Regions from separate parts of the Serratia symbiotica genome, predicted to be linked through region 2. Evidence: predicted binding sites of a transcription regulator. Region 2 holds the regulator's gene; each other region holds the start of a gene.
What was found. The regulator CRP, encoded in region 2, controls carbon source genes, mostly activating them, when cyclic AMP is high. The targets are predictions, from matches to a motif close to ATGTGANNNNNNTCACAT.
Positions count from the first base shown of each region.

Region 1 (3,284 bases), 1.2 Mb from region 2:
GTGAGGTATGTAGCAGGAATTAACAGAGGCAAACAGAGCGGGGCATTCCCGCTCTATTATTTTATCGCACAGGCTACTGGATACCTTGGCTGCGTAGATAATCTTCATAGTTGCCGGTAAAATCGATCACCTTGTTCGGTGTCATTTCCAGTATGCGCGTGGCCAGCGAACTGACGAATTCACGGTCGTGGGAAACGAAGATCAGCGTACCTTCGTACATTTCCAACGCCATGTTCAACGACTCAATGGATTCCATATCCAGGTGGTTGGTTGGTTCATCCATAACCAAAATGTTAGGACGCTGCATCATCAGCTTACCGAATAGCATACGCCCCTTTTCACCACCGGACAGTACCTTTACTTTCTTCTTGATATCGTCTTGGCTGAACAGTAAACGCCCCAGCACGCTGCGTACCGCCTGCTCGTCGTCCTTTTCCTGCTTCCACTGGCTCATCCATTCGAACACTGTCAGGGTGTCATCGAACTCGTATTCATGATCCTGCGCATAGTAACCGATCTTGGCATTTTCAGACCATTTCACCGTGCCGCTGTCCGGCTGCGCGTCACCCACGAATGTTTTCAACAGAGTGGATTTACCAATACCGTTCGGGCCTAGCACCGCTACTTTTTCACCCACTTCAACCATCAAATTGAGCTTGCTAAACAGCGGGCCGTTATCAAAGCCCTTGCTCAGCGCTTCCACTTCCAACGCATTACGGAACAATTTTTTGTCCTGTTCGAAACGGATGAACGGGCTCTGACGGCTGGAAACCTTTACCTCTGCCAGTTGGATCTTGTCGATCTGACGGGCGCGCGAGGTTGCCTGCTTAGACTTGGAGGCGTTAGCGCTAAAGCGGCTCACGAACGATTGCAATTCGTTAATCTGCGCTTTTTTCTTGGCGTTATCGGCCATCAGACGCTCACGCGCCTGGGTGGCGGCGGTCATGTACTCGTCATAGTTGCCCGGATACACGCGCAGCTCGCCGTAGTCCAAATCCGCCATGTGGGTACACACCATGTTCAGGAAGTGGCGATCGTGCGAAATAATGATCATGGTGCTGTTACGCTCGTTTAGCACCTGCTCTAACCAGCGAATGGTATCGATATCCAGGTTGTTGGTCGGTTCGTCGAGCAGCAGGATTTCCGGATCGGAGAACAACGCTTGCGCCAGCAATACGCGCAGCTTGAAGCCTGGTGCGATTTCGCTCATCGGGCCGTAGTGCTGTTCAACCGGGATCCCCACGCCGAGCAGCAATTCACCGGCGCGCGCTTCAGCGGTATAACCGTCCATCTCACCGTAAGCCACTTCCAGATCGGCGACTTTATAGCCGTCTTCTTCGCTCATTTCGGCCAAGCCGTAGATGCGGTCACGCTCTTCCTTCACCGCCCATAATGCGTTGTGCCCCATGATCACCGTATCCAGCACGCTGTACTGCTCAAAGGCAAACTGATCCTGACGCAGTTTCCCCAGACGTTCATTGGGATCGAGGAACACGTTGCCGCCGCTTGGCACCAAGTCACCGCCGAGGATTTTCATAAAGGTGGACTTGCCACACCCATTAGCGCCGATCAAACCGTAACGGTTACCGCCACCGAATTTGACGGTGATATTTTCAAACAATGGCTTACTGCCAAATTGCATCGTGATGTTGTTACTTAATAGCAAAGGATTTACCCTTCTAGAAATGTGATTTTGGACACATTATGCCACAATGTGACAGCAGGATCGTCTACAGTTATCCCATCATACTTCAAGCTTCCTGTGCGTTAGCCTGCTTCGCTCACCCCAGTCACTGAGAACCTATCCCAGTAGACGTACCGCGTACAGGAAGTCTGTGAGGAGGGGGAGCACTGCCCAGGTACAAAATGGCAAATAAAATAGCCTAATGGGATAAATTCTTATATCACGCTGGCATGGGCAGGGAACGGCTTGCACCACTCATTTGTCGCTCTCGGGCCTAACATCGTGAGCATCCTCAGCCCCGGCTTATTGCCCTAAACAGGGATTTGTTATTGGATTTGATTTTTTTAGTTACAAAAGTGGTTTTTAACATTAATTGCAACCAATAATATCCTGACAGTCGCCATGAGCCGATCAATGTGTATTCAGGCAACCGATGATAACTCACTTTTCGTTAAAGCTTTATTAACAAAAGGGAGTGGGTTGCCACTCATGGTTGGTTCTCTTCATCAACTTTACCTGGGGTACACCCAATAAATTCTTTTACTTGCAAGTAAAAGAATTTATACACAAGAGACTTTATTTAATGAGAAAATTACTCGTTCTGATCTTCTGTCTAAACCTGTTTGGCGTCACGCAACAGGTTGCAGCGGAAGAGAATAAAACCGTCGATGTTGTGTTAATCGGTGGCGGCATCATGAGCGCCACCTTGGGTACCTACTTGCATGAGTTGGAACCGACCTGGACTATTAACATGTATGAACGTTTGAATGGCGTGGCGGAAGAAAGCTCCAACGGCTGGAATAACGCCGGTACCGGGCACTCTGCATTCTGTGAAATGAATTATACCCCGGAAAAAGCCGATGGCACCATCGATATCAGTAAAGCCATTGGCATTAACGAATCTTTCGAAATCTCTCGCCAGTTTTGGTCTTATCAGGTGAAAAATAACGTCCTGAAAGATCCAAAATCCTTTATTAATAATGTGCCGCACATGAGCTTTGTCTGGGGTGACGACAATGTCAATTACCTACGCAAACGCTACGCAGCGCTGCAACACAGCACCTTGTTCCGAGGTATGGAATACTCAGAAGACACCAACCAGATCAAACAGTGGGTGCCGCTGGTGATGGATGGCCGCGACGCGGCACAAAAAGTTGCCGCCACTCGTATGCCGTTGGGTACCGATGTCAACTTCGGTGTGATCACCCATCAGTTGGTTGCTGCACTGAGCCAGAGCGACAAGTTCACATTAAACCTAAAGCACGAAGTCCGCGATATCAAACGCAATGCTGACAACACCTGGCGCGTAACTGTGGCCGATCTGAGCCACGACGGTAAAGCCACCACCGTTAATGCCAAGTTCGTCTTTATCGGTGCTGGTGGGGCTGCGCTAACGCTGCTGCAAAAATCTGGCATTCCAGAAGCAGACGGCTACGGCGGTTTCCCCGTCGGCGGTCAGTTCCTGGTAGCCACCAACCCTGAAGTGGCCAATCAGCACCTGGCTAAAGTTTACGGCTTGGCCAGCGTAGGTTCACCGCCGATGTCGGTGCCACATTTAGATACCCGCATGCTGGATGGCAAACGCGTGCTGCTGTTTGGG
Region 1 is NZ_CP050855.1:1,757,715-1,760,998, forward strand. It holds gene moeB (molybdopterin-synthase adenylyltransferase MoeB) at 1-23, shown strand, start outside; gene SYMBAF_RS08735 (ABC-F family ATPase) at 74-1,666, opposite strand; gene SYMBAF_RS08740 (malate:quinone oxidoreductase) at 2,268-3,284, shown strand, end outside.
Region 1: SYMBAF_RS08735 (ABC-F family ATPase) is a predicted target of CRP. The motif match lies at 1,686-1,703, and genes of this name have one in related genera.

Region 2 (3,284 bases):
TCCCCATGGAGATGATGGTCTGGGCTGTCGCCGGTATGTCCTTGTTCCGCTCATTTTCCATGAATCAGTTGGTTTCACATCTCGATATTATGCTGCCGGGTAAGCGTCCTTTTGTCGCACCCAGCGCCGTGGTACAAGCCCGTCAGCGGCTCGGGGAAGATGTGGTTAGACTGGTTTTCGAGAAAACACGCCAACTCTGGTTCGAGAAAACACCGTTATCCCACTGGAACGGTCTGACATTGATGGCTGTAGACGGCACTCTGTGGAGAACACCGGACACGCCGGAAAATGATGCTGCTTTTGGACGAACAGCTAATGAGTATGCCCAGTCCGACTGGCCACAGCTGCGTATGGTCTGTCAGATGGAAGTGACCAGTCATCTGTTATCCGGTGTGAGCTTTGGCAGCGTGTCAGAAACCAGCGAAGTTGACCTTGCCGCTCAATTGGCCGGGCAGACGCAGGACCACTCACTGACGATACTGGATAAAGGCTTCTATGCACTCGGGTTGCTTCACCACTGGTGGTCATCAGGAACAGAAAAACACTGGATGATCCCACTGCGCAAAGGCGCGCAGTATCAGGTGCGCGAGAAGCTGGGTGCAGGACATGAACTGGTCGAACTCAGCTTACCCCCTCAGGCCCGTAAGAAATGGAAAGATGCGCCTCAAACACTGACGGCGAGGTTGATAAGTAAAGAAATCAACGGAAAAACAATACAGATCCTGACGTCAATGTGCGATCCGTTACGTTACCCTAAAGCTGATATCGTTGACCTTTACGGGCAGCGTTGGGAAATCGAGCAGGGCTTCAGAGAAATGAAACAGCATCTGTTGCAAAATGAACTGACGCTGAGAAGCAGAAAGCCAGAGCTAATAAGACAGGAACTCTGGGGTGTAGTGCTGGCTTATAACCTGCTGAGGTTCATGATGGCACAGATGGCTTACAGCCTGAAAAACGTGGAGCCTTACCAGATAGGGTTTAAACAGGCTGCACTGTATCTAACAGCGCAACTGAGCATACTGCCAGCGGTGGCTCCGGGAAAGGTGCCGAAAGTGATGAATGAAATCCTGGCGATGGCTGAAAGCTTCGTCCTGCCAGCCCGACGGCAAAGACATTATCCAAGAGCGGTAAAAAAGAAGCCGCAACGTTACCCGTTGCGGCGTCCTCAAAAGCTTAACTGACAAGCATTACGCTTTGCTGCGCCGTTTCTTCGGTGGTTAACGCGTGCCGTAGACGACAATGGTTTTGCCGTGAGCGGAAATCAGGTTTTGGTCTTCAAGCATTTTCAGAATTCGGCCAACGGTTTCTCGTGAGCAACCGACAATTTGGCCAATTTCCTGGCGAGTGATCTTAATCTGCATACCGTCTGGGTGGGTCATGGCATCAGGCTGCTTCGCCAGGTTCAGCAGGGTTTGCGCAATGCGGCCTGTCACGTCCAAGAAGGCGAGGTTGCCCACTTTCTCGGAGGTGATTTGCAAGCGGTTTGCCATCTGGGCGGACAGGCGCATCAGGATGTCTGGGTTAACCTGGATCAACTGACGGAATTTCTTATAAGAAATTTCAGCCACTTCACAGGCGACCTTTGCCCGAACCCAGGCACTGCGCTCTTGGCCTTCTTCAAACAATCCTAGCTCGCCGATGAAGTCCCCCTGATTGAGATAGGACAGGATCATCTCTTTACCCTCTTCATCCTTGATCAGCACCGCTACAGAGCCTTTCACGATGTAGTAAAGTGTTTCGGCCTTTTCACCTTGGTGAATTAGCGTACTCTTCGATGGATATTTGTGGGTATGGCAATGAGATAGGAACCATTCGAGAGTGGGGTCTGTTTGCGGTTTGCCGAGAACCATTCGTTGTTATCCTCTGTTGTTATCACTGCCTTGTGTCACAGGGGTCAGAGTTCCCTGTACAAAGTGCCTGTAGCCACTGTGTGAGCGAAAGCTATCGGCAGGTTTTGAGGCATGTCAAAAATAATAAATATAGGCTGTTGCTCTGCATATTAACTTACCGGGATAGCCGAAATATACATTTTGTTTACTTACCTATAACCCAATATTTCCTTTAGCATCTCCTGAAATCACCGCCAAGAACAATTTGTTGTTGTGGCTCTGTTTGTAGCACAGAGAAAGACGGGTGTCTCGTATTGTCTCGCTTCAGCACAATTAGCGGTAGGTTTCGTGGCCTGTTCTTATGCGAATGCCTAATTTCTCAAGTGGTGTGAACAGTAGGTGGGTGAGCGTTAAGGTTTTGTCCCTGGGCAGAGCGCTCCCTCCTCACGTACTGCGTTTACGCTGCGGTTGTTGCGCGCTGTCCATGTCCAAACTGGCTGCAATAATGATAGGTTGTTATTCGATCTTCTTGCCTTCCAACAGCCGTTGCACCAGCGGTGTCATGATCAGTTCCATGGCCAGTCCCATTTTGCCGCCTGGTACCACCAGGGTGTTGATGTGCGAGATGAAAGAGCCTTGCAGCATCGCCAATAGGTAGGGGAAATCGATCTGATCCAGCTCGCGGAAGTGGATCACCACAAAACTCTCGTCCAGTGAGGGAATAGCTTTGGCGGCGAACGGGTTGGAGGTATCTACCGTTGGTACACGTTGGAAGTTGATATGGGTGCGTGAGAACTGCGGCGTGATGTAGCTGATATAGTCTTCCATTGAGCGCACCACCGAATCCATCACCGCCTCGCGGGAATGGCCGCGATCGCCGGTATCGCGTATCAGCTTTTGTATCCACTCCAGGTTAACGATCGGCACTACGCCGACCAGCAGATCGACGTGCTTAGCCACGTTGTGGTGTTCGGTGACCACGCCGCCGTGCAAGCCCTCGTAGAACAGCACGTCGGTCGGTGCCGGAAGTGGCTCCCAGGGTGTGAAAGTGCCGGGTACCTGATGGTAGGGCATGGCTTCGTCATAGGTGTGCAGGTACTTGCGTGCGTCTCCGGTGCCGTTTTTGCCATATTCGATAAAGCTCTGCTGCAGCAGGCCAAAGTCGTTGGCTTCGGGACCGAAGTAGCTGATATGCCGGCCCAGATCGCTCGCCTTGCGGATCGCTGCGTCCATTTCTGGCCGGGTGTAGCGGTGAAAGCTGTCGCCCTCCAACTCTGCGGCACGGAGGTGGAGTTGCTGAAATATTTTACGGAATGCCACGCTGGTGGTGGTGGTGCCAGCACCGCTGGAGCCAGTCACTGCGATGATGGGATGTTTGGCAGACATGATGGTCGTCACTCCATGTTAAATGAGACGGTGCCAGATAATGATTATTGGCCTGTTTGGCGCACTTTC
Region 2 is NZ_CP050855.1:2,956,785-2,960,068, reverse strand. It holds gene SYMBAF_RS14745 (IS4 family transposase) at 1-1,181, shown strand, start outside; gene crp (cAMP-activated global transcriptional regulator CRP) at 1,218-1,850, opposite strand; gene SYMBAF_RS14735 (phosphoribulokinase) at 2,346-3,215, opposite strand.

Region 3 (3,284 bases), 1.4 Mb from region 2:
CTCTTCCGTGGCAACCGCACCACCAAGGCTCACGCCGATGGTTTCGATGCGTTCGCTTCTCCCAATTTGCCGCCGCTCTTGGAGGCCGGCATCCATATCCGCCGTATTAACGGCATCGCTAGCCCGACCTGCAACGGCCAACTGAATGTGCATGTCATCACACCGCAGCCGATCGGCGTAGTGACCCTTTACCCAGGGATTTCATACGCGGTGGTGCGCAACTTTTTGCTACAGCCGGTAAAAGCGTTGATCTTGCGTTCCTATGGCGTAGGTAACGCACCGCAGAAAGCCGAGCTGATCGATGAATTGCGCGATGCGTCCGAGCGCGGCATCGTAGTGATCAACCTAACACAGTGCATTTCCGGCAGAGTCAATATGGAAGGGTACGCCACCGGCAATGTACTAGCACATGCGGGAGTGATCAGCGGTTTTGATATGACGGTAGAGGCCACGTTGACCAAACTGCACTATCTGTTAAGTCAACCTCTGACGCCAGCGCAAATCCGCTGCCAGATGCAGCAAGACCTGCGCGGCGAACTGAGCATCAGCGATTAGCATACGGATAGGAATTGGGGCATCACCCCATGGCAATCGTCGATGGTTGGTTGCGGCATCGATTACAACCGGTGAATAACGACCAGACATGACCGGTTGGGGGGGGGGTTACCCTGTCACAATTTATCGCGAGTGATCCCCCAGGTCACGCCTGCATTCTCCTTGCTGACCGGTTAAAGCCATCATTACCTGTCAGCACAATGTCCTCAGAGTATGACGCAGTTGACAGAAAGTTGAGGTTAATCGCTGACAACACGCCTTATCGCCTTGATCCGCGTATTATTGCGGCTTCAGTTTGACCAGTGGCTCGGCAACGAACTGCTGCTTAAGCTGCTGCTTGCTCTTCATCACCATCTGGCCATTGGTGCCGATGCTCATATGTTGAGGATCGACATTGTTTTTCGACTGCCACAGCATCACAGCTTGTAGACTATTTGCTTTCTGCTCTGGCGTCAGTGCTATGCCATCTGACCATTTACCCAATTCAACCGCCCGTAGCAAACGCTGGTAGATTTCTGGCGTCATCGCCGCAATCAAATCTTGCACGTCCATCAGAACATCTCTCACTTAAGGAAGAATAATTAGCTGAATCGATTTTATTAGTGAAATTCCCACTCAACCGGCAGTTTTATCGCCGTTTTCATTATCGGTAAAACTCAGCGAAGCCGAGTTGACGCAGAAGCGCTCGCCTGTTGGCTGTGGGCCATCGGAGAATACATGCCCAAGATGTGCGTCACAGTGACCACAGCGGATTTCGATACGCTGGATATTAAATGAATTATCAAAAAGATAACGAATTGCATTATCAGATAGTGGCTGATAAAAACTCGGCCAGCCGCAGCCGGAATCATACTTGCTCTCGGAGTAGAACAACGGCTGATCGCAGCACAAGCAATGGTACACACCCTCGCGCTTGTTGTGCAGCAATTTACCGGAATATGGGGCCTCGGTGCCTCGCTTTTGAGTCAAATAATATTGGATTTCATTCAGTACAATGGCCGGCTGGTCTGGGGGGGATTCTTTAGGCATTTATACCTGTCTCTGAATGTGTAAAATTTAAACAAAAACAATTTATTGTAACAAAAAATAAACACTCGCGCAGAGATTTTTTGCCCAACTGATTAGCGTAAAAGGTCAATCCAGAATGATATGTGATTCTGATCACACAATTGTAGACGCTGAGTTTATATTTCTCAGTTTGCCCCCATATAGTGCATGAGGCGACACGCAAACGGGACGAGCAATAAACGCGCAACATTAACCTTCAGATTTAGTTTACCGCACAGATTGACACGATTCCGCTTGACGCTTGGTAAGGTTTTTGTAATTTTACAACCCATCCTTTATTCACTAACAATAGCTGGTGGAATTATGACTATCAAAGTAGGTATCAACGGTTTTGGCCGTATTGGTCGCATTGTTTTCCGTGCTGCTCAGGAACGTTCTGACATCGAAATCGTTGCAATCAACGATCTGTTGGATGCAGAGTACATGGCTTACATGCTGAAGTATGACTCTACTCACGGCCGTTTCAACGGCACTGTAGAAGTTAAAGATGGCCATCTGGTTGTTAACGGCAAGACTATCCGTGTTACCGCTGAAAAAGACCCGGCTAACCTCAAGTGGAACGAAGTGGGCGTTGATGTGGTAGCGGAAGCGACCGGTATCTTCCTCACTGACGAAACCGCACGTAAGCACATCGTGGCGGGCGCAAAGAAAGTTGTAATGACCGGCCCGTCCAAAGATGCAACCCCCATGTTCGTTCGTGGTGCTAACTTTGAAAAGTACGCTGGTCAGGATATCGTTTCTAACGCCTCTTGCACCACCAACTGCCTGGCCCCACTGGCTAAAGTTATCAACGATAACTTCGGCATCATTGAAGGTCTGATGACCACTGTTCATGCCACCACCGCAACTCAGAAAACTGTTGATAGCCCATCTCTGAAAGACTGGCGTGGTGGCCGTGGTGCCTCCCAAAATATTATCCCTTCTTCTACCGGTGCCGCTAAAGCGGTAGGTGTCGTTCTGCCTGAGCTGAAAGGCAGGCTGACCGGTATGTCATTTCGTGTTCCAACGCCAAACGTATCGGTAGTTGACCTGACCGTGCGTCTGGAAAAACCCGCCACCTATGAAGAAATTAAGAAAGTCATCAAGGATGCTGCTGAAGGTTCGATGAAAGGCGTGCTGGGCTACATTGAAGACGATGTGGTTTCTACCGATTTCAACGGCGAAACCCTGACTTCCGTGTTCGATGCCAAAGCCGGTATCGCATTGAATGACAAATTTGTGAAACTGGTTTCCTGGTACGACAACGAAACAGGCTACTCCCACAAGGTTCTGGACCTGATCGCTCACATCTCCAAATAATGGCATAATGGTAAGCTGGTGAAAGAGGGCGACATCAATGTCGCCCTCTTCGCTGGTGTTTAGCCGAACAAGAGGCCAAATGATGAACGAGAAAATTTTCAGCCTGCCCGTAACCACACAAATCTCTCCTTATATCAGCCTGCGCCAGCTCGATGAACTGGGTATAGTGGTCATTTCCCATCCCAAGGTTCGGGCGGCTGTTGCCCTACAGGGCGCACAACTATTAGCCTGGCAACCCAGTGGCGCTAAGCCAGTAATCTGGCTTAGCGCTAATACCCCTTTCAAAACAGGCCAAGCGATCCGTGGCGGTGTGCCAATCTGCTGGCCTTGGTTTGGCGCGGTAGCACAACCTTCCCATGGTT
Region 3 is NZ_CP050855.1:1,023,104-1,026,387, reverse strand. It holds gene ansA (asparaginase) at 1-555, shown strand, start outside; gene SYMBAF_RS05360 (YeaC family protein) at 835-1,107, opposite strand; gene msrB (peptide-methionine (R)-S-oxide reductase MsrB) at 1,171-1,584, opposite strand; gene gapA (glyceraldehyde-3-phosphate dehydrogenase) at 1,927-2,922, shown strand; gene SYMBAF_RS05345 (D-hexose-6-phosphate mutarotase) at 3,005-3,284, shown strand, end outside.
Region 3: msrB (peptide-methionine (R)-S-oxide reductase MsrB) is a predicted target of CRP. The motif match lies at 1,705-1,722, and genes of this name have one in related genera.